DNA from 2 places in the Synechococcus sp. KORDI-49 genome. Region 1 is predicted to be linked to the other one. Evidence: riboswitches for the same ligand, from Rfam matches in the RefSeq annotation. Region 1 holds a riboswitch; the other holds the start of a gene.
What was found. Region 1 has a riboswitch for cobalamin ahead of KR49_RS00365 (HupE/UreJ family protein). Riboswitches for the same ligand answer to the same signal wherever they lie in the genome.

Region 1 (16,783 bases):
GCATCGAGGCCCCGCAGAACAGGTACAGCCAGGTCACCTGGCGTCCCAGATCCCTGCGCCAGACGAAGCGCTGGTAGCCGCGCCAGACGGTCATGGCGACGATCACCAGAAGAATGGCGACCCCCCCGATGGCATGCCACAGCATGGTGTCGATGGCGGTCTGGCCGAGGATGCTGCGGATGCCGGGCAGCGGCACCGCCAGCAGCATTTCGTAGAAACCGGCGGCCACCGTGAAGAAGGTGATGCCGCTGCAGGCCACCAGGTTGTACCAGCCCACATCGTGGAAACCGCTGCGGGTCACCGGCAGGGCCAGGAAGCGGAACAGCCGCTTCTCCAGCGGATAGAAGGCACCGGCGAAGTCGAAGGCGATTCCGATCGCAAACAGCCCGATGGTCAGATGAACCAGATTCGGGTGCAGTGGAATCGCGTAGGGAAGATCATTGGCACCGAGAGAGTCGGCGATTTCGTTGATCGGCGATGGGATGGCGGCGAGCAGGGTCATGACACCACTCCCTGGCGGATCGCTTCCACCACCGGCACGGTGTGCAATCCGTAGACCCACACCAGTTTGTCGCCGAGATACACCTGGACGAACACCAGACCGGCCAGCACGAGATCAAGAGCCAGAAAGCCCTTCGGCAGGACAGTGGGATCCTTCTGGCGAGCCACGTAGCGCCATCCGGTGAGCAGAGCCAGCACACCGGCAAGGGACCAGCCGATGGTGCTGTGGACATTGAGGATGTCTCGCGAGGCCCCGTAGGGATTGGCGAGGCCGGCTTCGATCTGTCCGAAGATGATGGCAACGAAGATCGCTACTGTGGCGACGAGCAGATTCCAGAAGCTCACTTCAAAGAGGTTCTTCTTTCCGGTCACCACCCCGATCACGTCGAAGACGACCGTGATCAGTGCCATGGAGATCACGAAGTGGACGACGATCGGATGAATGACGTCGAGCCAGGGGAGATTTTTATCGTTGAGCGCAGGTAGAAGATCGAGCATCGGCAAGCCGAGAGGCACGCTTCCAAAGCATGGACATCGTTTTCGGGACGGTCATCCCTGAATGTGGAAATACAACTGGCCTGGTTGTCTGACTCACCTGAGGGAGTGATCGGCGCTACGGCGCGTCGTGCGCCAGTAGATGACCGCCTGCGTGATGATCAGAATCATCACGATCGGCATCACCAGGCAGAGAATCGCCAGCCGGTATTCATCAGACCATTCCGACAACTGGGTTCTGGGAAGAACGTTGTCGGTGATGTACAGCACATAGAGGCCGAGCAGCAGCCCCCCTTCCAGACGGCTGATCTGACCTCGGGTCCAGAAGATCGGCAGGCAGGCCAGGCTGGTGAGCAGCATCACCGGAAGGTCTTCGCTGATCAGCTCCGGGCTCACGTCCAGGCCGCGCCCTGCGGCCATCAGGGCTCCGCCGCCCAGCACCATCATCAGATTGAGCAGGCAGCTGCCCACCACGTTGCCGATCGCCAGATCGGTGCGCCCCCGCAACGCCGCCACCAGGGAGGTGATCAGCTCCGGCATCGAGGTGCCCGCCGAGACAATCGTGAGTCCGATCACGGCTTCACTGACGCCGAGCAGTGTGGCCGCTGTGGTGGCTCCGCCCACCAGCACCTTCGATCCAATCGTCAGCACGACGATGCCGGCGAGCAGCTTCAGAACCGCCACCTGCCAGCCACCACTGGCCGCATCCGCATCGATCTCCGGTTCCGCCCCTTCGGTGGCATCCGGTTCCTCCCTGGCCGTGCGGATCTCCCAGATGGTGTTGATCACAAGGCCCAGCAGCAGGGCGATGCCGGCCTGCCAGGTCAACCGTCCTGCAGAGGCCATGCCCCAGACCGCTGCGGAGATGGCGATCATCAGCGGAACATCCCGACGCACCAGTCGGCTTTCAACGCGCAGCGGCAACACCACGGCGCTGCTGCCCAGCACCACCATCACATTGAAGATGTTGCTGCCCACCGCGTTGCTCACCGCCAGGGCATCAGCGCCCTGCAGCACTGAATTGATGCTCACGAACAGTTCGGGAGCGCTGGTGCCCAGAGCCACCACGGTCAGGCCGATCACCAGCTGTGGGATGCCGAAGATCACCGCCAGGGCGACGGCCCCCTGCACGAATAGTTCGCCGCCACCGAACAGCAGGGCGATACCGATCAGCACTTCCAGTGACGCCTGCAGGAATTCCGGCATAGAACCGTCAATCGTGGGGGGATTCTGCTCTGCCGGGAACCGGCTTAGGGTTCGGCCTCTCTAGACACAGCTCAGGGTGTGCTGAATCGCTTCAACACCAACAATCTCCGTGGAGATGCTTTCGGAGGTCTCACGGCGGCTGTGATCGCACTGCCGATGGCCCTGGCCTTCGGTATCGCGGTCGGCAATGCGTCCGGGGTTCCGGAGGTGGGTGCTGCCGCCGGTCTGTGGGGCGCCGTGATCATCGGCCTGGTGGCGTCCCTGTTCGGAGGGACCCCCACGCTGATCTCGGAACCCACGGGTCCGATGACGGTGGTGTTCACCTCGGTGGTGATCAGCTTCGCCAGTACAGCGGAGAGTCCTGAGAAGGCCCTGGCGATGGCCTTCACGGTCGGTGTGCTGGCCGGCGTCTTTCAGATTCTGTTCGGCCTGTTCCGGCTGGGCAGATACATCACGATGATGCCCTACACAGTGATCTCGGGCTTCATGTCCGGTATCGGCATCATTCTGGTGCTGCTGCAACTGGCGCCTTTCCTCGGCCAGGATCCGAAGGGTGGCGTGATGGGAACCCTCAGTCAGCTGCCTGCCCTGATCCAGGGAACGCAGCCGATGGAGCTTTCGCTGGCCGTGATCACCCTGGCCATCCTCTGGTTCACACCATCGGCTCTGAAGAAGGTCTGCCCGCCACAGCTGCTGGCACTGGTGGTCGGCACCTTGCTGGCGGTTTCCGTGTTCAGCGGGGCAGGTCTGCGGACGATTCCGTCCTTCTCCGCCGAGTTCCCCTCACTCAGCATGCCGGACTTCTCCGGTGGTCAGATCCGGATGATGGTGGTGAACGCCGCCGTGCTGGGGATGCTCGGCTGCATCGATGCTCTGCTCACGTCGGTGGTGGCCGACAGCCTCACCCGCACCGAACACGATTCCAACAAGGAACTGATCGGCCAGGGCCTGGCCAACGTCGCGTCCGGTCTGTTCGGTGCTCTGCCGGGTGCGGGAGCCACGATGGGCACCGTGGTCAATATTCAGGCCGGTGGCCGCACGGCACTCTCCGGTGTGATCCGAGCCGTTGTGCTGATGCTCGTGGTGCTGCTGGCAGCCCCCCTGGCCTCGATGATCCCTCTGGCGGTGCTGGCCGGCATCGCTCTGAAGGTCGGCATCGACATCATTGACTGGGAATTTCTGAAGCGGGCGCATCACCTTTCCCCCAAGGCGGCTGTGATCACCTACGGCGTGATTGTGCTCACCGTTCTGGTGGATCTGATCACAGCGGTCGGCATCGGGGTGTTCGTGGCCAATGTGCTCACCATTGATCGGATGAGTGCGCTGCAGTCCAAGAAGGTGAAGACGATCAGCACAACGGACGACGACGTCGAGCTCAGCGAGGAGGAGCAGTCCCTGCTGGATCAGGCCGCTGGCAAGGTGCTTCTGTTCCAGTTGGCCGGTCCGATGATCTTCGGTGTCGCGAAGGCCATCTCGAGGGAACACAACGCCATCGGTAATTGTCAGGCTGTTGTGTTTGATCTTTCGGAGGTCTCCCATCTCGGTGTCACGGCCGCGATCGCGCTGGAGAATGCGGTGAAGGAGGCCATGGAAGTGGGGCGTCAGGTGTTCATGGTGGGAGCGACCGGCAGTACAGCGAACCGCCTCCGCAAGCTGAAGCTTCTCGAACGTCTGCCGGAGCGCCACATCACCAGTGACCGTCTGCAGGCCCTCCAGCTCGCCGTGGCGGAACTGACGCCCAATGCCTGATCGGATCACACTCGCCGCACCCGATGACTGGCATGTCCATCTTCGGGATGGCGAGATGCTCGAACGGGTGGTGGGCCACACGGCCAGGGCCTTCCGGCGCGCCATCGTGATGCCGAATCTGCGGCCGCCGGTGACGACCGTGGCGGCTGCTGCTGCCTACCGCGACAGAATTCTGGCGGCCTGTTCCGACAGCACTGGATTCAGGCCCCTGATGACGGCCTACCTCACCGATGATTTCGACCCTGCTGAGCTGGAGCAGGGGTTCCGATCCGGGGTGTTCACCGCCGCGAAGCTCTACCCCGCCAATGCGACCACCAATTCCGCCGCCGGGGTGACCGATCTGGACCGCATCGCAGCTGTGCTGAGCTGCATGCAGCGCATCGGCATGCCCCTGCTGATTCACGGGGAAGTCACCGATCCCGATGTGGATGTCTTCGATCGTGAGGCGGTGTTCATCGAACGCCATCTGAAGGGGCTGCGGCAGCGTTATCCCGAGCTGCGCATTGTGCTGGAGCACATCACGACCGAGCAGGCCGTTGATTTCGTTGGATCAGCCGACCGTCACCTCGCCGCCACGATCACCCCTCACCACCTGCACATCAACCGCAACGCGATGTTCGCCGGTGGCCTGCGCAGCGATTTCTTCTGTCTTCCCGTCGCCAAACGTGAACGCCATCGTCTGGCGCTTCGACAGGCGGCTGTGAGCGGTGATCCCCGCTTCTTCCTGGGCACGGATTCAGCTCCGCACCCACGCTCCGGAAAGGAGACCGCCTGCGGATGCGCCGGCATCTTCAACGCTCCCCACGCACTGGAGAGCTACGCCGAGGTGTTTGATCAGGAGCAGGCGATGGACCGTCTGGAGGGGTTCGCCAGCCTGCATGGGCCTGCCTTCTACGGACTGCCGGTCAATCAGGAGCGGGTGACGCTGGTCCGACGCGATCAGCTGGTACCAGCCGCTGTGGAAGGGCTCGTGCCGTTCCATGCGGGGGACGTGCTGTCGTGGCGTCTGATGACCGGACCTGAATCGGCAGGACAGGGAGAAGGGTCTCGCTAGCGTCGGTTCATGCGGGAGTGACGTCATGCATCTGCTCAAGTTCAGCTCCGAGGACTGCGGAACCTGTCATCGGATGAGTCATTACGACGCCAAGGTGAGCGAGGAGCTCGGCTGCAGCTTCGTCACGGTGATGCTCCAGGACACCGAGACCTACCGGAAATATCGCAAGGTTCTGCTGGCTCAGTACCCCAACAAGGAGGGCATGGGCTGGCCGACCTATTTGCTGGTTTCCGATCCGGAGGGTGCGTTCACCATCCACGGTGAAATCAAAGGCGGCATGCAGAAGGGTGAGTTCCGCGAGAAGCTGACGGCTCTGCTGCCCAGCGCCTAGCGGCGGCGAATGGACCGTTCCGACGGTTGGTTCCCCGGAGATCCCAGTTCTGAACTGTCACCGAGTGGGGGCAGGGGGACTTGAACCCCCACAGGCCTTGCGGCCCAAGCGATTTTAAGTCGCGTGCGTCTACCGATTCCGCCATGCCCCCATGCAGGACATCCTAGATTTCGGTGAACGAATGGATGGCCTTGGACCTCCTGTCGCTGCCTGGCAGCCTCTCTCAGGACACGCTGCTCGTGATCGGAGCCTACGGAGCTCTGGCAGGGCTCTACCTTCTGGTGGTGCCGCTTGCTCTGTTCCTCTGGATGAACAAGCGCTGGCACCAGATGGGAAAGATCGAACGATTGGTCGTCTACGGGATGGTGTTTCTCTTCTTCCCGGGAATGATCGTCTTTGCTCCATTCCTGAATCTGCGCATGAGCGGACAGGGAGAGGCCTGAGGTGACCAGAGGCAGGGTTCTGCTGATCGGTCTGGCCGTGCTGGCTCTCGGTGGGGTGGGATTACTGGGATTCCGCGCCGCGGGGTTGGAAGGTTTTTCCGCAGGCATCGCGGCTCAGGCTCTGCTCGTGATGATCGTGATCATCTGGACAGGCTCCTATCTGTTCCGAGTGGTGACAGGAAACATGACATTCATGGAGCAGCGTCGTCGTTATCGGGCCGTGTACGACGAGCAGACGACCCAGGATCTGGAAGCCCGTTTTGATGCGCTGCCTGAGGCGGAACAGCAGGAGCTGCTCCGCCGGATCGGGGCCGATGAGGACAAGTCGACGGCCGACTCATAGGCTCGTTGGGTTTCATCCCGGTCGTCCAGATGGAGAGTCTCAGCCAGCAGACATCCCGCATCGCTCAGCGTTTCGCGCAGCTTCAGAGCGAGGGACGCATGGCTGTGATGCCTTTTCTGATGGCAGGTGATCCTGATCTGGCGACCACCAGCTCGGTGCTCATGCAGCTGCAGAGGGAGGGGGCCGACATCGTTGAACTGGGCATCCCCTACAGCGATCCACTTGCCGATGGCCCGGTGATTCAGGCGGCTGCAGCCCGTGCACTCTCCGGTGGCACATCACCGGCCGGTGTTCTTGAAATGTTGAGCTCCCTGAAGGGGGAACTCACCATCCCTGTGATTCTGTTCACCTACAGCAATCCACTCCTGAACATGGGCATGGAGCGCTTCTGTGAGCAGGCAGCGCAGGCAGGAGCTGCGGGTCTTGTGGTTCCGGATCTTCCTCTCGAGGAGGCCGAGAAGCTGTCACCGGTGGCAGCCGGTTTCGGTCTGGATCTTGTGCTGCTCGTGGCACCGACGACGCCGGAGGAGCGCATGATGCGCATCGCTCAGCGCAGTCGCGGTTTCACTTACCTCGTCAGTGTCACAGGTGTCACCGGCGAGCGCAGCCGGATGGAAACCAGAGTCGAGGGGCTCGTCAAGAAGCTGAAGGAATCCTCCCCTGTTCCTGTCGCTGTGGGATTCGGGATCTCAGGGGCTGAACAGGTTCGACAGGTGCGTAGTTGGGGTGCCGATGGTGCCATCGTCGGCAGTGCACTTGTGAAGCGTATGGCAGCTGCAGCTGAGGCCGAGGTGGCTCAGCAGGCCGGAGAATTCTGCCGGGAGTTGAGGCAGGCAGCCGATTGATCGAGCACCCACCACCTTCCTTCGCTTCTCTCGGAGAAAAGAAAAAGCCCCGGTTTTCACCGGGGCAGTTGGGGTCTGGCCGTTTCCCCTGAGGAGCTTTGGATCACTCTTCCTCTTCGTCACCGCCACCGACGGGGACGAGGCGGATCTGCTTGCGACCAAGCTTGATTTCAAATTCGTCGCCGGGCTTGAGTTCGAGCAGAGCGGTGTAGGCCTTGCCGATCAGCAGGTTGCCGTTGCCCTGAACTGTGGCGACGTAGCTCAGTTTGCGGCCACCTTTGCCGATACCACCGATGCCGGTGGTTCCAAGGCTGACTCCCTTTGCTTCGAGAAGTGCTTCGTAGAAGGCTGTGAAGTTCAGACGGTCGCCACCATCCTTTTTGTTGGTGACATAGCCACAGGCGCGAACCAGATCTGACTTGCTGACATCACCCAGCTCCTTGACTTTGTTGAGAAGGTCGCTTCCGGTGAGCATTGGTTTCTGTAGGTATCAACATTCTCAACATAGCGTTTGGTGACGCCGCCGTGCCATCCTTTTCGAGGGAAAGTTCTTTCCGATCCTTATTTCGTCATGGCGCGTTTTGTTCTGTGGGGTACTTACTGCTCTGATGCTCTCGAAAAGCGCACTCCATTCCGGGAAGAGCATCTCTCGAGACTGCAGTCTCTCAAGCAGCAAGGCACTCTGATCACCCTCGGACCCACAGAAGGCAGCACCCATGTGTTCGGAATCTTCGAGGCAGAGAACCTTGCCACCGTGCAAGAGCTCGTGAAGCAGGACATCTATTGGACGCAGGGAATCTGGACGTCTGTCGAGGTCTATCCCTGGATCCAGGCGTTCTGAGCCTGTTCCCAGATCCAGTCCGCCACAGCAACATCTCCGCCTGTTCCGAGCACCTGCTCATATCCACTCATCTGCCCGATCCCCTCGCGTGCAATCGCAGCGATCGCTTCCGGTGAGGCGATGCCGCGTTTCTCCAGAGCGTTCATCCGCAGAGTTTTGCCTCGCCGGATGATGTTGCCTCCATGGATGTGGCAGGCGGCGCAGTGCTGCTCAAACAGAACAGCGCCCCTGCCGCTGATGTCTGCGGCAAGGGCGCTGTTGGGGCTGAGGCTGATGACCAGGATCGCTACCAGCAGACAGGTAAGGGTCCTTCTCAGGCTTCGGGCGATGGGATGAATCCTGGGTTGAATGTTCAACCGTCGATCAGCTGTTCGATCGTTCAGTTTGCAGCAGGGCTGATCTGAGAGCGTCTGTAGCGCTGAACCAGCTCTTCGGGAGAGCGGTAGCTCTGAGGCAGAGATGTGTGCAGCCGCTGCAGATAGTCCCAGCAGATGGTGCGACGGATGGAGTCCAGTTCGCGTCCGTCGGCGACAAGCCGTCTCAGGGCCTGGCAGTAGGTGGAGAATCCTGCTTCCAGATCTCCGATGGTGAGCACCTTGGTGGCTGTCGGCATGAGCAGGAAGATCAGCAGGTCCTGACTTTCGGACTCAGCCTGTCCTTCCGTCTGTTGCCAGGATCACTGATGCAGCGGGGAAGGTCCCTGGTCATGGCCGAACAGGATCTGCTCCTTTTCCTTGACAAAGTCGCCCAGCTTCAGAAGCTAGTGAGTTGTCTGGAAACGGATCAGGAGCGTCGTCAGTCCCTGGCCGGGTGCTCTGATCACAACCAGGTGGTGGCCTTGGCCCGCTCCTGGGGATTCGAGATCGGACGGCGCTGGGGAGAACCCTCCACGGCCGGCGACATTCTCTGTGCGGACAACATCTTCCGCGGGCCTCTGCCGGCTCCCGGCCATGACCATGCGGACACGCTGGCTGAAGGGGCTGCCTGGCGGCTGATGCTGATCAGGTCAAACGCCAGCTGTGCTTCTGACGGTGAGTGGATCGATTCAACCGAAAGCCTCTGGATGCTTCTGTTGCGGGGTAGCGCCCGTTTGCAGCTGAGGGATCCGGAGGATGTGGCTGATCTCAGCGCCGGAGATCATCTGATGATTCCATCCCATCGCCGATACCGTCTTCAGCGGACGGATCCACCGCCCGGAACGCTCCGGCTGGAGTTGCATTGGCGCGCTTGATCAGCCAGTAGGCCGCCGACAACGACACCACGGCGATCCCGAGACCGACCAGCAGCTGCGGTTTGTTCTCGGCCCCGGAAGGAAGCACGATCACCTTGCGGGCCACGGCTGTCAGCGCAGTGACCAGCACCAGTTCAATCTGAACCACGTGCCGACGCAGGTAGCTGGTGATGTTCTGCAGAACCTCCAGGGCGATCAGCACGGTGAGCAGGTCACCGAGCACCTTGATCAGGTCGTTGCCCAGCCAGGTGGCCTGGGCTCCCATCAGCAGCTTGGCGCCGAGCGAGAGAATCAGCTGGACGATGGCCGCCAGAATGACGACGGTTGTGATCACCGCGAGAATTCTGGCGACCCGGCGCTCGCCGGCGTCGACCAGTGCCAGAAAGGTCAGTCCCTTGGGAAGGGAGGGTTTCACAGGGCTGCTCAGTCGTTGAAGGGGTTGTAATACGGACGGGCCGGCGTGTTGCTGGCTGGGTTGACGATCTCCGTGTCACAGGTGATCGAGCCGTCCGCGCCGGTGACACAGTTCTTGGGCACCACGGTGCTCTGCTTGCCAGCCTTGCTGCCTGGGCTCAGCACCCAGCCTTCGCTCTGGGCATGGGCACTCATCGGAAGCATCAGCAGGAGACCGATGCCGGCCATCCGTTTCAGCAGAGTCATCACTCCATGGTTCAGAGCCACCACTCTGCCGCCCATGGCGTCAGCTGGGGCAGTCCTGTCGGATTTCCTGCAGAAGCAGATCCAGCTGTCCGAATGGATCCGTCTGCGTTTCCGGGTCAGCATCGGCGCTCACCTCACCGTGCCATTCGGCTTCCACCCGGCAGAGACGGGTCGCCAGACCGGCCAGCCCGTTCAGTCGATGTTCCCGCTCGAGCACCTCCAGGATGGACGGCATGCGGGTCGACAGAGCGCGAAGACTGCGGCGCAGATCGGCCTGGGTTCTGCCCTGCTGCTTGAGCCAGTCCTTGAGCAGGTGGGTCAGCTCTGTTTCGAAGGAAGGTGTCCAGGCAGACATCGGGAAGCGGATCAGCGCGTGAGGGGGAACCAGCGATCCAGTCTGCGCTGAGCTCGACGGCTGATGTCCGGTGTGATGTGATTCCGCCAGATTCCCACCATCGCGGTCAGGGCGACGAGATCGTCACTGAATCCGGCCACCGGCAGCAGGTCGGGAATCAGATCCGCCGGCATCAGGAGATAACTGAGGGCCGCCAGCATCGTGAAACGCACCGGTGAGGGGGTGGCGTCATCCAGGAGAAGTTCAAGAGCTTCCAGGGCCGGTGTCGCGACGGTGCGACCTGTTCGTCGCAGCAGAGAGCGCAGCAGGCCTTCATCGATCACCTCGCTGTCCACAACATCCGCTTCCACCGTCACGTCCGCCGCCTTGTCCACGAACCCTCCTTCACGTCACTTGCACTGTTGCGCGCCGCGCCGTCTTTGGCGATGGGGTCGCCCTCACCCTCAGAGTGCGGATTCCACGAGACCGCTCTGAATGCCCGTCTTGCGGAGCTTGCGCAGGGCCCGCTGCACGACCTGCCGGCAGTACTCCCGAGAGCAGTTCATGTGACGGGCCACCTCGGCAAGGGTGCGCCACTCGTTGGAGCCGTCGAGGCCGAAACGCAGGGTCACCACCGTCCGTTCCTTCGGGGTGAGGTTGGCTTTGCTCAGCAGAGTCCAGACCGAAGCGGAGCGTTCGGCGATCTCCGCGCGTTCCATCGGGGGAAGTTCATCGCTGGGCAACACGTCGACCAGCTCCGAGGGGTCTGATTTCGACTTGACCACTCCCTGCAGGCTCACGGTGACGCTGCGCAGTTCGCAGGCGAGCAGATCCTCGACTTCGGCCACAGGGATCGCCATGAATTCAGACAGCTGTTCGGTCGTTGGGGTGAGACCGTTGCGCTGCATCAGGCGTGCTTTGGCGGCACGCAGTTTGGTCAGTTTTTCGTTGACGTTGACCGGGATCCTGATCGTTCTGCTCTGCGTCGACAGCGCTCGGTTCAGGCCCTGGCGAATCCACCAGTAGGCATAGGTGGAGAAGCGATGTCCGCGGGTTGGATCGTATTTCTCAACGGCGCGGGTGAGCCCGAGGGTGCCTTCCTGGATCAGATCAAGCAGATCAAGGCCTTTGCCCTGGTAGCGCTTGGCCAGATTGACAACCAGACGCAGATTGGAGGTGATCATTTGATTTTTCGCACGCTCGCCGCGGCGAATCACCACTTTTTCTTCATCGTTGTAGTCGCATGCTGGCCCGGATCCGCCTGCAAGATGACAACGTTCAGTGATGGCAACCATCGCCTGAACCTTTCTCCCCATCATCAGTTCCTGTTCCGGGGTCAGCAGCTGGTGGCGGCCGATTTCTCCAAGAAAAGCACTTAGTGAGCTCACCATCATGACGCGATCACTCAATTGAACTTAGAACCAAAGTGTTTTCATTTGGTGGGTGTAATAAAGACTGCGGAATTCACTTTTTATCCATAGTTAAAGTGTTTCTTCTTCTTGCTGAAGATAATCAGCAGTTGTGAGGCTGTATGCCGCTAGGGTCGCGCCGTTGTCGTCCCTGTTTTCATGACACTGGCGGTCGCGCTCACAACGGATGTCGCCAAAAATGCTGGCGTCGCCTACGTCCATTACCTCAGCTTCATGGTCTGCTTCGGCGCTCTCGTGCTGGAGAGGCGTCTGATCAAGGCGAATCCCGACCGTGGCGAGGCCACGGCCATGGTGATCACCGACATCGTTTACGGCATTGCAGCGTTGGCTCTCCTGGTGAGCGGCATCCTGCGGGTGATCCACTTCGGGCAGGGTTCAGCCTTCTACACGGAGAATCCACTGTTCTGGTGGAAGGTCGGCATTTACCTCTCCGTCGGTGCGCTGTCGCTGTATCCGACCATCACCTACATCCTCTGGGCGATCCCACTGCGCAAGGGTGAACTTCCCAAGGTGAGCGAGGCTCTGGCCGGACGCCTGAGCTGGATCATCAACATCGAGTTGCTCGGCTTCGCCTCCATCCCGATGCTGGCCACGCTGATGGCCCGAGGGGTTGGCCTGCCGGCGGCCTGATGCAGGCTGAGCCCTGTCCTCCCGCTGCTGAGATCCGCCTTCTGAAGCAGCCTCTGCAGGCTCAGTCACGGGAGGGTGAGGCGCCTGGTTACGCCAAGCGCCTCGCCACCACGGCCTTTGGCCTGCCGAGTCTCCCCCGCTGGTGCCTCTGGATCGAACCGGTCCCTGACCCCGCGGACCGCTGGAGTGTGCGCTGGCGTCGCGCTGTCGACACCGCACTCTCCCGTTGGCGTCAGCAGGTTCCTGTGGTGCTGGTGGATCAGCCTGAGCGTGCGCAGATCCGCATCCTTCGCCAGCGACCTCCACGGCGTCGCACCGACACCGGATGGAGAGCCAGCAACGGACGCAGCGTGCTGCGGCTGGCGGAACTCAACCGTGCCGGCCAGCGCCGCCGGGAACCGCTGGTTGAGCTGCTGATTTCGCCGGAGCTTCGTGCCCAGGCGCTGGAGGCCACGGCTCTGCATGAGCTCGGCCATGCCTTCGGGCTCTGGGGCCACAGCGATGATTCCCTTGATGCCCTGGCTGTGCATCAAGGAGCCGATCCGGTGCTCACGCCCAGCGATCGCGATCGTCAGACCCTGTCTTGGGTGCGGACTCAGCCCAACCGCTTCGGCCCGATCACCGGCCAGTGATCAAGGGCGGCGCGGAGCTCCACGCCGCGCCGCCAGCACCTCCTGCACCTCCCGCCAGCTGACGCCGTGGTGAGCCAGGGCCACCTGGATATGAAAGATCAGATCGGCGGCTTCACCGGCGATCTCCTCGCGCACATCGTCCTTGCAGGCCATGACGAACTCAGCGCTTTCCTCGCCGATCTTCTTGAGGATCCGGTTGTCACCGCCACTCAGAAGCTTGTTCGTGTAGCTGCCCTCCTCCGGTTGGCTCTGCCGGCCACGGATCACCCGATACAGCTCCGTGCAGGCATCCGCTGGAGGCGGCAGGGCGTCGCTGCCTCCGTCGCTGCGGGTGTCGCCGGCCTCGTAGAAACAGCTTCGGGCCCCGGTGTGACAGGCCACATCTCCGGTCTGTTCAATGCTCAGCAGCAGCACGTCGGCGTCGCAGTCGTACCGAAGGCCCCGCAGGATCTGGGTGTGGCCGCTGGTGGCTCCCTTGTGCCAGAGCTCGGCGCGGGACCGGCTCCAGTAGTGCACCTCTCCGCTGCGCAGGGTGTGCTCGATCGACTCCCGGTTCATCCAGGCCACCATGAGAACGGCTCCGTCAAGCCAGTCCTGCGCGACAGCTGGCAGCAAGCCGGCGTCGTTAAAACGGAGTTGGTTGATGAAGGCGGGGCTGGAGGGCTGCATCAGGCCTCATGCTTCAAGCACTGTTCCGATCTTCCTGCAGCGTCCTCCCTCATTTGATTTGTGCTGACCCCTCCCTCCCGTCACGTCTGCAGCAAGCGGTTCGAGGGGTATCCCTGCTGTCATCGGCAATGGCGTCATCCGGGCCATTGCCGCTTCGTTCACGGTTACAGCCGCAGTTTCACGCTCTGGTTCGCGGCCCGTCAGCTCGATGTCTGCGGTTTTGTGGTGGATTTCTCGGGCCTGAAAGGCTTTGAGCAGCGCCTGCGTGATCACTTTGACCACACTTTCCTCGTCAACGAAGACGATCCGTTGCTGGAGGAATGGCAGCGCCTGCACGAGCTCGGCGCTCTTGATCTGCGTGTGATGACGAACGTTGGGATGGAAACCACCGCGGAACTGGTCTGGAGCTGGGCCAATCAGCTGCTTCAGGAACGTGATCTGGGCCGCACCTGCTGCTGGGCGGTGGAGGCGCGTGAGAACGAACGCAATGCCGCCACCTACAGCTCTGTTCCGGAATGGTTTGGGAATGAATCCACTCAGCTATAACGAAGTGCTCGGTTCCAGCAGAGATCAGCTGTTGGAGGTAACGGGGAAAGACCGGTGAAAATCCGGCGCTGTCCCGCAGCTGTGAAGCGATTCCATCGGTCAGTCCGGCCGATCCGTCGTCAGTCAGAACGCCCGCCGACTTCTTCATCGACGAGGATCGAACACGATGCATTCCAACCAGATGATCCGCAGGGCTGGGCCCTGTCTGGGGCTGTCGCTGCTGTCTCTGCTCGCCGCGACTCCCGCCCTGGCCCATCACCCCTTCGGCATGCCGGAGGGATCCGGAATCACCGCCTGGCAGGGCGTGATCAGCGGGATCGGTCACCCTCTGCTGGGGCCCGACCATCTGTTGTTTCTGCTGGCCATCGCTCTTGTGGGTCTGCGTCAGCCCCGTCGCTGGGTGCTTCCGCTGCTGGCTCTGGGCCTGGGCGGCAGTCTCGTTTCCCAGTTGGTTCCTCTGCCGTCAGCGCTTGAGACCGCCGCGGAGGCCTGCGTCTCCCTCACTCTCGTGCTCGAAGGTCTGGTGATCCTCGGACGCCTGCCGGTGTGGCTGCTGCTGCCGGCCATCAGCCTGCACGGATACCTGCTGGGCGGAGCTGTGATCGGCGCTGAGCCGGCTCCGCTGTTCGCCTATGGCCTCGGGCTGCTGATCGGTCAGGGTGTGCTGCTGCTGGCCGTCACCGGTGTCTCCAGCCGTCTGCTGGAGGGGGTCGGCAGCAACGGGCGCCAGATCGCCGCCGGTGTCTGGATCGGCATCGGCGCCGCCTTCACCTGGTCGCTGCTTGTTCCCTGAGCGCAGATCAGCTGAGCACCAATCGCTCGGCTTCGACCCCGGCCGCCTCGACCTCCACGGAGATCCGTTGGCCTTCGCTGAAGCGTCCCCCGAGGATGGCCTTGGCGATCGGGGTCTCCAGTTCCCGCTGAATCGCCCGCTTCAGAGGTCTCGCCCCGTACACCGGGTCGTAACCGACATTGGCGAGCCAGTCCGAGGCGCTTTCGCTTAGCTGCAGGTCCAGCTTGCGCTCCTCCAGGCGCTGTCGCAGCCGTTCCACCTGCAGGCTCACGATCTGGCGGAGTTCCTGCCGGTCGAGGCTGCGGAAGATGATCTGATCGTCCAGACGGTTGAGGAACTCAGGTCGGAAGTGGCCGCGCAGGGCCTCATTCACCCGTCGTTCCATCTCTCCGTGCTGATCCGGGTTCCCGGCCAGCTCCAGGATCGATTGGCTGCCGATGTTGCTGGTGAGGATCAGCACCGTGTTGGTGAAGTCCACCGTGCGTCCCTGACCGTCGGTGACCCGCCCGTCATCAAGGATCTGCAGCATCACGTTGAACACGTCGGGGTGAGCCTTCTCCACCTCGTCGAAGAGGATCACCGCGTAGGGCCTGCGGCGAACCGCTTCCGTGAGCTGACCACCCGCCTCATAGCCCACGTAGCCCGGAGGTGCGCCGATCAGACGGCTCACGGTGTGCTTCTCCATGTACTCCGACATGTCGATGCGCACCATCGCGTCGTCACTGTCGAAAAGACGGTTGGCCAGGGCTTTCGACAGTTCCGTCTTGCCGACTCCGGTGGGACCGAGGAACAGGAAGCTGGCGATCGGACGGTTGGGGTCGCTGAGGCCTGCCCGGGACCGCTGGATCGCATCAGCCACGGCGGTCACAGCCTCGTCCTGCCCGATGACGCGCTGATGCAGGTCGTCCTCGAGCTGGAGCAGCTTCTCCATCTCGCTCTGCACCAGGCGTGCCACGGGAATGCCGGTCCACTTGGCGATCACTTCAGCGATGTCGTCCTCGCTCACCTCTTCACGCAGCAGGGTCTTCTCACCCGCCTCGTCTCCGGAGAGCTGAAGTTCCTTCTCCTGCAGCTGTTTCTGGAGACCGGCCAGGGTGCCGTACTCGAGTTCCGCGGCCTTGTTGAGGTCGTAGCTGCGTTTGGCCTGCTCCACCTGAAGCTGCACCCGTTCGATCTCCTCCTTCAGGGCAGAGAGGTCGTCGATGGCGCCTTTCTCCTGCTGCCATTGCGCATTGAGCGTGCTCTGCTGCTCGCTCAGTTCCGCCAGCTCACGCTCGAGGCGCTGCAGACGTTCCTGGCTGGCACTGTCGGATTCCCGACCGAGGGAGAGCTTCTCCATCTCCAGCTGCAGGATCTTCCGGTCGATCTCATCGATCTCCTCCGGTTTGGAGGTGATCTCCATCTTGAGGCGGGCGGCGGACTCGTCCACCAGATCAATGGCCTTGTCCGGCAGGAAGCGGTCCGCGATGTAGCGGCTGCTCAGCACCGCGGCTGCCACCAGGGCGCTGTCGGCGATGCGCACGCCGTGGTGCACCTCGTAGCGCTCCTTGAGTCCCCTGAGGATCGAGATGGTGTCCTCCACGGTGGGCTGATCCACCAGCACCTGCTGGAACCGACGCTCGAGGGCTGGATCCTTCTCGATGTGCTGGCGGTGTTCATCCAGGGTCGTCGCTCCGATGCAGCGCAGTTCTCCGCGGGCCAGCATTGGCTTCAGCAGGTTGCTGGCATCCATGGCCCCGCCGCTGGCTCCGGCTCCCACCACGGTGTGGATCTCATCGATGAACAGCACGATCTGGCCCTCGGAGGCGGTGACCTCCTTGAGCACGGCCTTGAGCCGCTCCTCGAATTCACCGCGGTATTTCGCACCGGCGATCAGGGATCCCATGTCGAGGGCGATGAGCTGCCGGTTCTGCAGGGCTGAGGGAACATCGCCGTTGACGATGCGCTGGGCCAGTCCCTCCACGATCGCCGTCTTGCCGACGCCTGGTTCACCGATCAGCACAGGGTTGTTCTTGGTGCGTCGGCTGAGGATCTGAATGGTGCGCCGGAT
Region 2 (14,339 bases), 210 kb from region 1:
TTCCTAATTTGCTGATTTGGGTCTGTTAATTCGTTAATCTGTTAACAGAGTCGCTGCTGCACCTTGTCGACGGGTCAGCAGTACCCCACGGAGCAGGAACGCCCACTTCATTGCCTCAACCCCATAACTCCAACCCCAGACCTGCCAGTGCTGCTGCCCTCCTGAGGCATGAGGACGCAGCAACTTCAGCAGCAGGTGCCTTCGATGCCGACTCCAATGGTTCTGATGCCACTGCTGAGTAGTGGAGGAGGTCGCCATCAGCAGTGGGGATGGTCAGACGCCCAGTGACCACAACAGCACCACCAACCTCCTGAACCGACTGAACTTCCCAGCACCAACCAGGGGCACGGTGGTGAAGATGGCGAGCAATGGTGTTCCAGGGGCAGTAGGTCAGGGTCGCTGTGCCCTGCTTCCTGGTCTTGAGGTGGCGTGGATCAATGGGTCTTGATAGATCTGCCAGGGTTTCAGCAGTGGGTCGGAGTGAGAACTTGACGGCACCTGATGCCTGAGTGCCGTTGTTGCTGGTCTTGAGCATTGGATTGAACCTCTGTGGGTTTCAGTGCTGATAGTATAGCGCCTAGCGCTGCATCTGTAAAGATTAGTGCTGCGGGTGTTTGGCGCTTAAGTAGCGTTGAGGTGTCTCTGCCGAACGGGTATGAGCGCCATCACGCAACCACTTTTGGATGCCTTGGATCACCTCTGCTATCAGGTTGATGGTGATCCTGAGATTGAGCAGGAGTTTTATGACGCTGAAACTCCAGAGGAGATGGTGAACCTGGCGGTTGGGACGGGGATCCTGATTAATGCCGATGACTTCCGTGCCTTACTGAGGAGCGGAAGCACAGAGCGATGGGTCGTGCGTGGCGAACCAACGGATAATCCAATCGCTCATCTGCAACAAGTCTTTGGTCTCTGATGCTGCTTTTGTTGTCTTAGATCTCTTGAACCATGCAGAGATAGGAACTCACCAACGGTTGTGCTCGTCCATCCCGCTGTGCCTGCTTCTGGATCGCCTTGACTGCTTCCCGCACTTCAGGGGCATAGTCCCAGGAGGTTCGTGATCGCTGCTTGAGAACCCATCCACCAGGGACACGAATGCCATAGCGCAATTCAGGATCTGAGAAGACCTCCAGCAGTTCAGCGTCAATTGCTTTGCGCTCTTGGTCCAGGATCTTCAGTTGATCGGTGAGTTCAATCCGCCTTAGCAGCAGTTGATCAGGTTTCCAGTCCTCCAGATAGGCGTAGGGGTTATGGCGTTCAGGCGGCAGCGTCTCCACCAGTCGCTGAAGATCTGCTTTGGAGATCGGTGGGGTCATTTTTTGCCATAGAGAGCACCCTCGTCCTCCAGTCGGTTGTAGTGGCAACGGATGGCGTCTTCCACGATGGCGGCAAGGGTGGTGGATTGATTGGTTCGACGCCTGAACTCCTGAATCTCAGAAACCAGTTCCATCGTGTCCTGATTCAGACGAATGCCGAACTGCTTGGGTGCGTCAGGGTGATCAGATGCCATTGCTGGTGCGGGTCGTGGGTCAAGTGTGGCAGGGGATTTCTCCCCCACCAGCAACGGCAAGAACCATCAGGCGGTTACCAGGCAATGGTCTTTTGCTGCTGCCACTGCCTGCTCCAGGGTCTGGTGGCAGGAAAGGGTGCGGGTCTCCCAGCACATCTCACCCACCTGTGAGCGGCGGCAGAGTTGAAAGTCACCCGAGCGTGAATGGCGAACCAGCATTCCCTGATGCTCAGGACTGGTGAAGTGCCAGCAGAAGGGAGTGGATTGATGAAGCATGGTCTTGAACCTCTGTGGGTTTCGGGAAAGGTGTTGGAGGGGCGGGTTTCTATGAACCTCTTGCCCCTCAACGCTCAAAATATAGCACAGAAACTAGACAACGCAGTATTAGACGCTAATTCTGTCCAATGGTTCGCTCTGCTGTGCTGCCACCTCCAGTGCCATGGCATCGAGGAGGTGGTCACTGACAGATCGGGTGCTGCTGTTCAGGCGAGCGTTCATTGCCTTGCCAAAGAGGGCAGAGAACTCCGTGCTCACAGTGGCGGAGAGCAGATCAGCGGCAAATGCCCAGTGCTCCAGCATCACGGCATTGGACAGGTGACCATCGGCAATGGCATCAGCGGAGTCCTGCTCCCATTGGCAGCACTGGTTCCGAAGGGCAGTCACGATCACACCCTGGGCAGCGTTGAGGGTTGCCAGGTCAATGGTGGAAAGGTCAGTCGGCATGGTCTTGAACCTCTATGGGTTTCTGAAGTGGGGTTGAGAGGGCGGGTTTCTGTGAACCTCTTGCCCTCAACGCACTAACTATAGCAAAAATTACTGAGGATGCAGCGTCTCATGCTGATATTGCGACATGCTGCGCTTGGGGTATGGTGCGCTTTATGGCAAAACAAGTTCGTCTGACACTGCCCAAGGCAATTGCCAAGGCAAATCTGCGTCGTGCGGAGGTGGGCGAGAAACCCATCACCATGAACGCCTTGTCAGTTCAAGCAGGGGTGGCAGCGACGACCATCACCCGCCTGGCACGGAACGATGACAAGGCAGCAGCAGCACTTTCACTGGATCTGGCATCCAAGATCGTGACACTGCTGGATTGCGGGATTGAGGATTTGTTGGAAGTGGTTGAAAAGGATTAGTTCTCCAACTCCAGAAAGAAATCCTCATCCGTTCTCTGGATCACGAATGTTTGCTTTGTTGAGACAAGAAATATCAATCTCTTCTTTGGGAAAAGGAATCAGACCACTCTGGAAAAGTTTGATCCCTTATCTCATCAACTCAGACGATCCAGGTCAGGAACACTGGATTATCTGATAACTCACTATGAATGGTTTCAGAACAACCGTAGTGAGGTGGTCAGATGAATATATATCACCATTCGACTGATCAAGATTAAATATAATATGATCAAGAATACCTAGAAAAGAGATAAGAGATATAAGAAGTGGTTAGAGGAGAAGATCAAAATAGATCTGAAAGAAGATTATAGATGATTGGATTTTTTTATTGACTGGTACTCGATGAGTTTATTGAAACCAGCGCTGTACATATTCTTGCCTTTTAGGTCGCTTTCCTTGAATTCCGGTATTTCAAAATAACTTTTTTTCAAGTGATTTAGGTCTTCTGACTCTAAAATCTCTTCAAGAGTTGACTTGGTGAGACCCATGCGAACCAGGTCGTTAGATATTTTCCTGACTGCTTGGGTATAATTTTTTACAGACTTATCCGATAGATTTGTTTCTTCGTTCATCCATTTTGTGAAACCACTCTCTCCGATAATGCTTTTTGCAAAACTGAGTCGGTCCCATACAAGAATGTCTATCTCTTTTGCCAATCGATCTGGATTGATCTTGAATAAGTCCTCTTGAAAAGAAATTATTTCAACGATATTACCTTTCTTTGTTCTTCCCGAAACGATGTCCTTGAATTCATCAATGATCCTGGAGTCATGCATCCCTAAAGCGCTTAATACTGAAATTATCTGTTGAAATGCTGACTGCTGAGGGTCATCTAATTCGTCGTCTACCACAACTGGTAGCAAGATATATCCAGTCTGCTTGTCAGGATGAATCCTCATCGCTCTACCTGCTGCTTGAACAATATCAATAGTGCTTTGCTTTGGGTCTGCAAATAAAATTGTATCGACCAAAGGAACATCGACTCCCTCAGTAAGGCATCTTGCATTTGTAATTAAACCGAGATTGCTAGATTCAAAATTCCTCAGGGTCTTTGACCTCGTTCCGCTGTTGTCTTTTCCAGATAAATGAAATACTTGTAATCCGCCCATTGCCCCAGAGATGCTAGAAAAGTATTTGACTAAGTTCATGAAATTTTTGGATCTTGATATTGTGTTGTGGAATGAGATTATGTGCTTCGCTAAACCCTTGTCTATTAATTTGTTGATAGCAATCAAAGCAGCGATTGCATTTCTGTCTGCTTGTATGCCTTCGTGCTGTTCAATGCTTTTGACAGTGCCGTTATTTTCAGTGAATTCATCGACAAAAGACTTTGTCATTAGTGTTGTTACAACTTTATAGTCGCATAGAATTGCTGGATGGCATTCAATTGCTTCTTTGAAAGAGAATTCGTCGATTACTTCGCCGTAAATATTCCTGTCATCCATGGTCAGGATATTGGTACTCTCTCCTTTGAATTGTCTTTCAGTTGCTGTCATGAAAACTCGTCTTTTGATCTGAATATTTTCATCAAGTAAGAGGTGTGCATATGTCTTGTCGCGATTGCCGACAGTCTTATGCGCTTCATCGAATATGCCCAGATCAAAGATGTGATTCATTTCTCTGGCGACATCGCCAAGAGTTTTCCCGCTTTGATAGGTGGTGATAAAAATTTTGCTAGAACTTGATTCTTTTGAGAAAAACTTCTTTATTATCTCCGGGTCAGTGTCTACCTCTATTCCGATTTCGGCAGACAGACTTTGTCTGTTTTCTAGTGATCCCGTAGTTTCGTCGCTGCAAATAGCAATCCAGTCAAGAGATTTATTGTTTGCTAGTGCTTCTCGTGACCATGTTGAAACAGTTTGCTTGACTAAAGATAAACTCGGAACTGCGATAAGAATGGAATTTGCGTGAAGTGATTGAGATAACCAGAAACTGGTCAAACTCTTCCCTGCTCCGCATGGATGTATTATTTTCCCTCTTGATTTGGATTGATCGGAAAAGTATTCTGTTGCTTTGCTGACCGCTCGGGTTTGGTGCTCCCTTGGTGTCTTCGGTCTGAATACTAGACTTTTGCCATCGATAAGTGTGTGTATAACATTAAAGTCTAATTCGGAGAAGTCTGATGCAGTTAAATAACCTAATTTAGATGAATGCGACTTGCTTACTCGCGGACTTACTCCGTTCGCGGATGTACTGATTAATCTATGAGATAAGTGCTTAAAAGTTTCCGATCTTTCGCTGATGCTTAAGAATGTACTGACTTCTTGATAGGAGACATTTACTTCGGGGTCCTGGTGAAATTTGCATTGTATTAACCAGAAAAAACCGTCCCGTGCTTGTGCTACGAGGTCGACCCCAATTTCTGGATTTGGTAGTTGCAACAGTTCAATTATTTGATTCGGTATTTCGCTGTGGTGCCATACTCTCGCAAGTTTATTTAAGTAGACGGGGTGCGTAAGAAATAGTAATTTGGTCAGTTCTTCGAATATCCTTCCCTTTTGGTGCTTTTCAAGTGGTTCGAGACTTTTCTCGAATTGCTTCCAATTGCTGCAATCTTTTATCAGTGAATAGCAATAGTCATCGGTAGTTGCCACGGTTTGCCATCAACCTGCTTTGTCATCCTAAGGGTTTGCTGCCAAATTTTGCTCTTTTATGTCTAGGTGTTGTTTTGATTTGGGGTGGCACCCTTATTGGCATCTACTTTGTGGATGCGGTTGATTTGCATTCTTTAAAAGAATTCTTTTGACTTGCAATCTATAGGTGGACCAGTTTGGGGTTGGATTATTTCGATAATCAAAAAATTTTTTGCCAGTTTCAAGTGATGCATGCCCTATGATTCATGTATGTATGGATCTCGCATCCAGTCGGTCCCTGTTGCCCCTTTGAGTTGTCCTCGACCCGTTGCGAGTGCATCAGTCGCTCTCTTTGCGTCGTAGTGGAAGTAATGCTCCTGGACGTACTGGATTGATGTGTCGCAGTTGGTGCACACGGTTGATTACCAAATGGAGGAGACGGACCAGGGGGATTTTATTTTGTTGTGATTATTTTTGACCCATATTCACATTCCTTGCAAGGTTCGTACTTGTGTATGGATGACAATCGCCTGAAATATAGAATGAATGGCAGACATCTGCTTTATATTTTCTACTTGTCCCAGTATCTTTTACCATCTGATCTTTTGTAACTTGCTCGTTTAGACGATCTTCTTGTGAATTCACTTACACTAGGATTTGCCATATGAGGATCAACATGTGCAACCTGCATCCATAATTCGCGTGGCGCAATGCGGACAGAATGCCTCACTCGGTCATACCTTATAACGTGGTACCAAGTGTTTTGACCACATAAAGGGCAAAATAGTTCTTCTAACCACTCATTGCTTAAGACGAGAACGGGATAAGCATTGATAATTAATTTTGCCTTGGCGCTTGGCATTCCTCTAGAGCGTAATTCATCTGCAGATAGTAGATGCAAGAAGTATTTCTTGCCATTACCATAAATTCTTTGGTCAGGATGTTTCGGGCAAAAGAGTTCCCGCTTGCGGGAGCGTGTTCTCTGCCTAAGATTGCTACTCATGATTACTTCTTGCGAAGAATTCCTCCCGCCATTGCCTGCCCATTTGTGCCCAAGGAAAATATGGCGCCTTCAATTCTTTTGACCAAAATTGCAATTGCTTCATACTTATTTTGATGCCTAACGATTCTGCTATAAAAAGAATTTCCTCTGGTGTCTTTGCCTCTTTGACTAATACTTGTAACTTTTTAAATTTATCTAGAGCGTAAACAAAATCTTTAATTGCAAGCGGAGATTCGCCCACTTTTCGGTCTAAATTTTTCAAGTTCATATATTAATTGTAGGTTTTTCTGCTCGCAAGCATTTATGCAATATCGGCATAGTTCATGGTTCTCGGGGAATTTAAAGATTATTTGGTGTCAAGCACTGTCTATGACGCCACCATTAGCAGCATCTTTATTCCATGAGTGGTACTTGATTGCTTAGTCAAATGCAGACGTGGAATCAAAACACGGAGTGAGGTCAGGGTGCATGCGTGATTTCTCCATGACTCTGTGCCCCAGATTTTTCAAGAGTTGTAAAATCCTCTTTTCATTTGCAAATTCTCTAAGTACGACCAAACTCTCGCCGGACAGTAGACCAAGATCATAATTAATTTTCTCAAGTCCTGTCATAATCTCTAGACCTAAGCATGTTGCGTAGCAAAGTGTTGAATTGTCTTTAGTTCTGCCCTCCCATTTTTCTGGTTTATACTTTTTCATCCTCGCATAGGTTGACCATAACCCATGGGATCTGAGTATTCGTTCTGTTTTTGGAAAAAATCCTGATGGTAGTGCCAGCGAGGGAAAGTCGTCCAAATCTTCTCTTATTACTTTTTCTTTTTTAATTAGTGGATGCCCATTATTAGCGCACAGATTTACGGGAGTTTGGCATAAATCTATAACAAGAAAATCAGGATTTTGCTTGTCAGGCATGTCTGGTTGATAACTTCCTATCCACGCGTCAATAATTCTATTTTTTAATAGATACAGGGGGCGCAGCATGCCAACGTGATTCCATGTTCCTTGGGTCCAATTCTGTGGAGCAGCGGTTGCAAGCGTCGGTCCTGCCCAGGGGGTTGCTTCTAAGCGTAGGAATTCCTTTTTATGACTAAATCTACGATACTGGTGAACTTTTCTCTCCATATTTAACAGTCGATAATCACCGGATAGTTCCCATTCACTCATTGCATTTCGTTCTAACTTTAACCCTAAAAAATCCAAAGTGGCAGTATTTCTTCTTGACACAGTACTTTGATTAGTGAAGCACCTTCTTGCAGACTCTTCGCCTGACCCGACCCAAATCAGGGTGTCCAGCAATTCCAGGTCATCAACTGTTATCAACTGATCAAAAATTTATGCAATCAAGTGTTTAGCAAGTTGGTTAACTAACTAACTAACTAACTAACTAACTAACTAACTAACTAACTATACCTCTCGTCGATTGATCGGTCACGGTATTCAGTATTTTATGCGAAAACCGCATAAAAACCTGGTTGTATCCCTTTATGCGAAAACCGCATAAAAACATGGTTGTATCCCTCTTCTTACGTCTAACTCATTCGGAAACTCTTTTTCGCCCGAGAGGATATATGCCGCCAAATCATCCAGACCAGCAAGTGCCTGGTCTGCTGCTTGGGAGAGAGGGTTACTTGCCGAGTTCGTTACGCAGGTCTTCTGCCTACCTCGATTTTAGATCCATCAGGACGATTACGCCTCCCCCAGTTGAGGGATCTCAGCACTCATTGCCGTGCTGACAGGTTCCCCAGGGTGCTCCCATCTGGTGGCAAGACCTCAAGCAGCAGATCTCCCAGTTCGTTGGCGTCCATCTAGCGGTATGGGTCCTTCGGTCATGTCCCTTCCGACAGTTTGCCCTGAGTCACTGGGGTTTGCCCTCCCTCAGTTGAGGGATGCCGTAGTCGAGACAGTTGTAGAGGGCGACTAAGGGATGGCAGGAGACCCGTTCCGAGTTCAAGAACTGAATCCGTTCATGGAATGGCACCTCCCAACCAACCTCTTCCAAGTGTTCCGCTGTCAGGAACACTTGGAAGAGGTAGTGGGCACCTATCAAGGTTCGGTTGCCCGTAAGCAATAAAAAAGGCGGCAGGGAATGCCGCCACTGAAGGGGACTAATGCGTCGAAAGTGCTTGCGGCACTGGCGATCTCAGCAGTTCAGGGTCATGCCCCAGCGCCACCCGCCAGCAGACCCAACGGACCAAAGGCAAGCAACCCACCGATGGCAAGGAAGGCAACTGCTGCCGCCTTGCTGACCGATTTGGGCAGTTTCTTGAGAAGCAGATAGGAACCGCCGCACACCAGCACTGAACTCAGCAGAGCACCGCTCCACCAGATCAGGGTGCTGCTGTCCTTGGGTGCCTCCAGTCCATGGAGCATGGCGTGAATAGCGATCCCTCCTGCGACCACCACCTCGCTGATGGTGGTGAGGTTGGAGGTCTTGGCGACTTTGCCCGCCACCAGGATCAACGCACCTACCGCTGAGATCGCCAGTGCCGCCAGCACTTCCGCAGAGGTGACGGTGAATCCTGTGAATCCCAAAACAGCACCGATTACTGCCCCGCCCAGTGCCCACAGCAGCAGTTGGGAGGAGATGAAGGACGCAGCAGTGCCAACTGCCATCAGCATTAGCAGGTGATCTAACCCCAGCAGTGGGTGGGTCAGACCGCTAAGAGCACCACCACCAGCAGTGCCATGAGCAAGAGCGGGATGGGTGCCAAGGACCACAGCGGATCCAGCGGTCAGGGCAACCAGGGGGAAAAGGGAAAGTTTCATGGAATGCCTCGGTCCTCGCCGAGAACGAAAGGGATTGGAGACGGCGAGTGTTCTGACTGAGGGGCGAACCCCATCACAGTTGCGGGACAGCGGCGGACTTGGGGACTCCCTCACCGCACTTTCCTCGTTTTGCCAACCTCTTAGGAGGTGGATCCGTCATACCCACTTATAACCTTTCTACCGCCCCTTGCCGACTGCCAATGCGATTGCCCCTGAGCAAGACGGCAAGACCAGCAGGTGCCTGGTCTGCTGCTTGGGAGAGAGGGTTACTTGCCGAGTTCGTTACGCAGGTCTTCTGCCTACCTCGATTTTAGATCCATCAGGGCGATTACGCCTCCCACAGTTGAGGGACCTCAGTAGTCATTGCTGAAGACGCATAGCGATCGAGTGTGTTCGGAAACCCTTGTGGTGCCTCCCACACCCTCGTGTTTGCTTCGATCAGTCCGCCTGGTTACGGGTCTGAAGATCCAACCAGGACTTACCCGTTGAATCCGTGAACCAGGAACGGTTTGCCTTGCGTAGTCCGAAGGCGCAGTAGGCGGTGCTGATGCCATGACCAACCCGCTTACGGAACATCTCCCCTGCCTGCTTCAATTCCTCCTCCTTGAACGCCTGGGCAACCTCCTCCCTGATCTTTTCCTCAAATTCGTCCTTACCAATCAGGACACGCTCCTCATCAAGGCAGTCCTCCAAATGCCGCAGTGCAACCTCCAGCGCCAGTAAGCGAGCAGGTTCACCACGCTCGAAGCGCCTGTACCGCTGGGAGACGACCTCTTCTTTCTTCTTGCTCTTGTACTTGCGCTCTGCCTTCTTGGAATCCTTCTTGACCTTGTCGAACTCCTTCAGGAACTTCTCAACGTCCACCTCTTTGCCAATACGGAAGGAAGGATCCAGCAGGTCCTCCTTAAGGCGAGTGACAGCAGTGTCCTTTGCAGGTTCACCCTCCAGGGTCTCCTCCACAAAGAGGATGAGGTCCTGTCGCCTGACCTCATAACGATCATGGGAAGAGGCGACGTATCGACTCCTCTTCATTGCCCGAGCACAGGTCTCATAACTGCTCTGGGTGACCTTGTGATCACCGATGGACTCCCTAACCAAGTCCTCCACTTCGCTTCGCTTATCGGCATCAAGCGTCGACAGCAGAGACTGCGCCATGGATTGCTCCAAAACCCAATCCACCAGAGCGGTCTTCTTCCTGCCGCTTACGTACCGCTTCTCATACCCCTTGCCCGTTGAGTAGTTCATCAACGAGTAGATGGCGATGACGATCTCCAACGTCAGGTCATCAAGGATCTCCTTGGCGACGTTCCCTGGATCCGAATACGACCGCTTCTTCAGACGGGAGAGAAGGTCATAGATGGTCTCTTTAGAGAAGGCATCACGACACCCCTTCAGACGGGTACTGACAAAGGTCCGATACCCCTTACGAAGAAGGCACCAGGCACGAAGGACAAAGACCCCGTCGTCATAGGCATAGACCTCTTCGACACGGATACGCCTCCTGGTGGCGTTGCCTGATTTGTCGACGTAATCGATCAGGAGGTAGTCCTTGACCAGGAACTTCTCACAGAGGAGAGGACGCTGCTCTTCCTCTACGACGTCGATCTCTGGTTCCTTGGGGGCAACCTTTGCCTCCTCCAACTCAGGGGCAACGCCAAGTGCCTTGCTGGGGGAGACCCACTTGTATGTGGATGCACCTACCGACTGCCACTTGGAGTCGTTCAGGTCTCCAGTGACCCGTCCTTCCCTCTGATCGTCCCCGTGACTGACGTCGCGATAGGTATCCCTGAACCCTCTATAAAGGGAGTTGCCAAAGACCTTCTTGAGGAAGTTCCGTACAGCAGTCCTCAGACCCATCCCTGAAGGCACGAAATAAGGGGGATTCTACGCCTAAATGCAGGTGTCATTCATCACATTCTTCTTCATCTGCCCAATTCAACTTCTTCCGATTTACATATCAAATTTTGCACCTTGCGCGTCCCCGCTTCAGTTCGAAGAAAAGCATCTCTTGCCTGTCCTTGGTGATGACGAGAGAATCTATAGTTGATTATCTACAGCAGTAATACCAGTCTGGTAGTCATGGTACATAACAGGTTCATAGTCTTCAGTTACTAGTTCGATTGCCACCTCTCCTTCATCAGCACCTTGACTAACATATTTGAGAAATGCTGCCTTTGCTTACTCTATGGTCTCATGCTCCTCTATAAGGTGTGCATGATCGCCGTCTTCGGTATTGATTAGATAGACCATAGTAAATTTTGGAATATTGTTAATATACTTTCAACAACCTTCAAGTCAACATAGAACAAGAGTATTACCTATTGGTTGTCTTTGCTAGTAGTTCGTGATTAATCATGCCCCTCACTGCTCCAGCACTCGCTCAGATGAAGTTCGTCCTCCAATACCAGGATCAGTTCGGCAAATGGCATCGCTACCAGGAGAAGCACAACGAGAGCGATGCCTACAGGACTGCGAAGTCGCGGGCAGCGGCGACAGGAAAGCGGTTCAGGATCGTGGATGACGATGCTCGTCTCGTGGACCTGGTGGACCCGTAAGCAATGCAGGTACTCTTGCTAGTTGCGGGTGCACTTGCGCCAATCGCGATTCCTCAGGACTCTGTACTGCCTGTATATGGGTGTGGAACAGGGTGCCGAGTCGAGACGGAGCAGTTGTCTCTTCCTGAGCAGATGGATGACGGTTGGATCCGTTTATAAGTTCGACGCAGGACCTGGATCAACAGATGCGACTGGGAAACCAAGGAATGCGTTGATGAACCAGCGTCAGGTCGTGCAGGTCCTCCTGTTGCCGATGTCTGGTTGTTCGCAGACTGCAAGGGTGAGCAGTTTGCCAGCAGTTCGAATGCTGATCGCTCAGATGCCTGGACCCAGGACGTTTATTGGCGCGAAGGGGATGCAGCAGGAGAACCGAAGTTCCAGACCGTTGCCGGTAACCCGTTTATGCAGTGGGCGAAGTTGTGCCCCGCTGAGGGGATCGAGGGCATCAAGTTCATCGAAGAATTCTGGGAGCGGTTCCGCCAGGAACTCAAGAACCTCAGGAGAGATTCGTCTCCCTGACCTAAGCGCTCTATGCCATTCGGAATGTGAATCTGGGCGACATCATCTTGTCAGGTTCCACATGGAGAGGACCTGACGAAGAGGTGCCGCAACTGGATTGTCCGCAGTGGAGCGGAAATGCGTTGGTGCACTGAGGTTGCCTGAAGAGAGAGATGCTCAGGTCCGAACAAGGTCTCATAATGAGGAGAGCGCACCATGCAATTTCTGTATCATGATTGATGACTTTTCTGACTACACAAAAGAGCAACTAATTGCTGCCCTTCAAAATGAATATGTGTATTTAATTCATGATGACTTTGACCCTGAGGAGGATATGAGTGCGGAGGAGCATCTTGAATCCATCAAGTCTTTAACCCTGGAATCAATCAAAGAGGAGATACTTGAAAGTATTGAAGCAGACAACGACAATCAGGACGATGGCGATTCGATATCTGTTTCTGATTACATGAATAGGTGGTTGTATTGATTTATTCGTATTGACGACTGTATAATCGCTATCTCTGGTGCAGAAGTCATGACTGAAGGATCAGATGCTTATGGCATGAGCAGAGAAGACATCATCCAGTCTCTTCTGGAGAAAGCATATTATGATGATAATTCTTTGAGTATAGATGAGCAGTTTGATTTAAGGATAAACCTCTTTGGTATGACCACTGACCAGTTGGTTGAATATTCTTCCAAAGAAGGTTTTAGTGATCTCGGAGAACTCAACTCCTTATTCGGTAGCAATGGCACAAACTCTAAACCCGACCCGGAAGATATTAAAATAATATCAATGCTTCAGCATATGCCAGATGGCGATCTATCTAGACTTGTCAACTGCAATGATCTTAAGACTTGCATTGATCATTTATATGATTTCTACATTTCTGATGACAGCGGAGCGATATATAGAGAATATTTTGATAAGGGAAATATCCTTCTCTTGCTTGATTACCTGAAGAAATCTGATGAAATTCATCAGGAACTTATTCTCTCTGACTTTAGAGATTCAAGAACCTCTAGTCTTGAGGAACTCGTCAATATCAACCCTGACGCCAAAGAGTCCTGTATTGATTATATTTGGGACAATGACATAACTGGTAAAGGTGATATTGATATCAGCATGAGGTTTATGATTTTCGCATTGAAAAAAGTATCATCTGATCACGCAAAACTTACACGAAGACTTGCAGGGACTTTGCTGAAGTGCATTAACTATGATCAGAAAGTAATCACGACTTGGATTGGTGGTGATAACACGGAAAATTGCGGAGTATCAGATATGCCATCTGATTCAATTCCAGGTTCTTATACCAGAGACCAATTAATCAATGCGATGGTCAATGAATGGATTGTTGATTGCTATTGTGCGCCAGAAGATGATGATGATCACCCAGAGGTCAAGCGTAAAGAATTTGAAGCGATGACCAATTCAAAACTTCTTGAAAGGTTCAACTTTGACGACGACTATACTCTTGATGATTACATGAAAACGTATGAGGTAATTTCGGAGGAGTATATGAGAGCATTTGAATCACCTGTTGATGAAATCAATGAAAGACCAGACCATAAAAGGTCGCTAGCAGGACGGTTTGTAGATCTTTTGAAAAGGATAAAAAATAAGTTTTAATCCCCATGAATGCCATCCCGCTGTTGATTTAACTCTTAATTCCAACTACTCTAATATTATGATTAGACTTTTGGCATGAGAAGAAGAAGCATCAAAAGAATTGCCTTTAATTTGATCTTTTTGCTTATTCACATCGGCAAGTGGATTGTTGGTCTTTATGTAGGGATTGGTTTCTATAAGGCGGCACCAGGTGCATTCTGGGCATTTGCATTCTTGTTTTTGGGTGCCTATATTATTCAGGATCTGTATCGAGTATTCAAGGCGATCATTAAAGACACTGCAATCGACAACCTTGACTCGGAAGGTGATTTCAGTTATGTCAAAGGCATTGACCCCAAGGTTTTGACAGCGGCAAAGACTCAGGCACTTGTTTATTTGGTGGTGATTATATTCGGCGTTGTTGGTATCGTGAATAATGTAAATGCATGGAAAGAAGATGGTCAGAACAGGTTGGGCAATATTGCAATTTCGTCTCTTTTTGCTTTCGGACCAGTGCTTGTTGTAGTTAGTCAGGCAAGAAAAAAGTATTAGTTCTGCTGCCTGTTTATTTCCTGCGGGCAACTGAACCAGGAACGGTCGCCACTATCTCTTCTGACGGTTCTCCTTCTCCTCAGCAGAAAGCAGAGCAAG

Region 2: it holds a riboswitch for cobalamin, as region 1 does, so the genes downstream of both, KR49_RS12285 (HupE/UreJ family protein) here and KR49_RS00365 (HupE/UreJ family protein) in region 1, are expected to answer to the same signal.

What each region holds. Positions count from the first base shown of each region.
Region 1 covers NZ_CP006270.1:62,410-79,192, forward strand. Annotated here, with positions in the region: gene KR49_RS00245 (DUF2231 domain-containing protein) at 1-502, opposite strand, end outside; gene KR49_RS00250 (DUF2231 domain-containing protein) at 499-999, opposite strand; gene KR49_RS00255 (calcium/sodium antiporter) at 1,093-2,202, opposite strand; gene KR49_RS00260 (SulP family inorganic anion transporter) at 2,281-3,951, shown strand; gene pyrC (dihydroorotase) at 3,944-5,005, shown strand; gene KR49_RS00270 (thioredoxin family protein) at 5,031-5,336, shown strand; tRNA gene KR49_RS00275 (tRNA-Leu) at 5,402-5,487, opposite strand; gene KR49_RS00280 (NAD(P)H-quinone oxidoreductase subunit L) at 5,522-5,779, shown strand; gene KR49_RS00285 (DUF3007 family protein) at 5,781-6,122, shown strand; gene trpA (tryptophan synthase subunit alpha) at 6,152-6,967, shown strand; gene KR49_RS00295 (AbrB family transcriptional regulator) at 7,071-7,442, opposite strand; gene KR49_RS00300 (YciI family protein) at 7,539-7,808, shown strand; gene KR49_RS00305 (c-type cytochrome) at 7,784-8,164, opposite strand; gene KR49_RS00310 (DUF3136 domain-containing protein) at 8,188-8,421, opposite strand; gene KR49_RS00315 (Nif11 domain/cupin domain-containing protein) at 8,515-9,039, shown strand; gene KR49_RS00320 (phosphate-starvation-inducible PsiE family protein) at 8,933-9,454, opposite strand; gene KR49_RS00325 (hypothetical protein) at 9,463-9,735, opposite strand; gene KR49_RS00330 (hypothetical protein) at 9,740-10,054, opposite strand; gene KR49_RS00335 (YkvA family protein) at 10,066-10,428, opposite strand; gene KR49_RS00340 (sigma-70 family RNA polymerase sigma factor) at 10,498-11,424, opposite strand; gene KR49_RS00345 (DUF2214 family protein) at 11,602-12,093, shown strand; gene KR49_RS00350 (peptidase) at 12,093-12,725, shown strand; gene hisIE (bifunctional phosphoribosyl-AMP cyclohydrolase/phosphoribosyl-ATP diphosphatase HisIE) at 12,726-13,394, opposite strand; gene KR49_RS00360 (6-carboxytetrahydropterin synthase) at 13,455-13,940, shown strand; cobalamin riboswitch at 13,933-14,095, shown strand; gene KR49_RS00365 (HupE/UreJ family protein) at 14,122-14,733, shown strand; gene clpB (ATP-dependent chaperone ClpB) at 14,741-16,783, opposite strand, start outside.
Region 2 covers NZ_CP006270.1:2,437,615-2,451,953, reverse strand. Annotated here, with positions in the region: gene KR49_RS12325 (hypothetical protein) at 656-916, shown strand; gene KR49_RS12320 (hypothetical protein) at 933-1,316, opposite strand; gene KR49_RS12315 (hypothetical protein) at 1,313-1,510, opposite strand; gene KR49_RS12305 (hypothetical protein) at 1,895-2,233, opposite strand; gene KR49_RS12300 (helix-turn-helix domain-containing protein) at 2,377-2,643, shown strand; gene KR49_RS13440 (DEAD/DEAH box helicase family protein) at 2,988-5,276, opposite strand; gene KR49_RS14010 (hypothetical protein) at 6,251-6,499, opposite strand; gene KR49_RS13430 (substrate-binding domain-containing protein) at 6,678-7,553, opposite strand; gene KR49_RS12285 (HupE/UreJ family protein) at 8,412-9,023, opposite strand; cobalamin riboswitch at 9,048-9,196, opposite strand; gene KR49_RS12280 (hypothetical protein) at 9,462-10,880, opposite strand; gene KR49_RS12275 (hypothetical protein) at 11,378-11,578, shown strand; gene KR49_RS12265 (hypothetical protein) at 12,309-12,563, shown strand; gene KR49_RS12260 (hypothetical protein) at 12,612-13,709, shown strand; gene KR49_RS12255 (hypothetical protein) at 13,785-14,240, shown strand.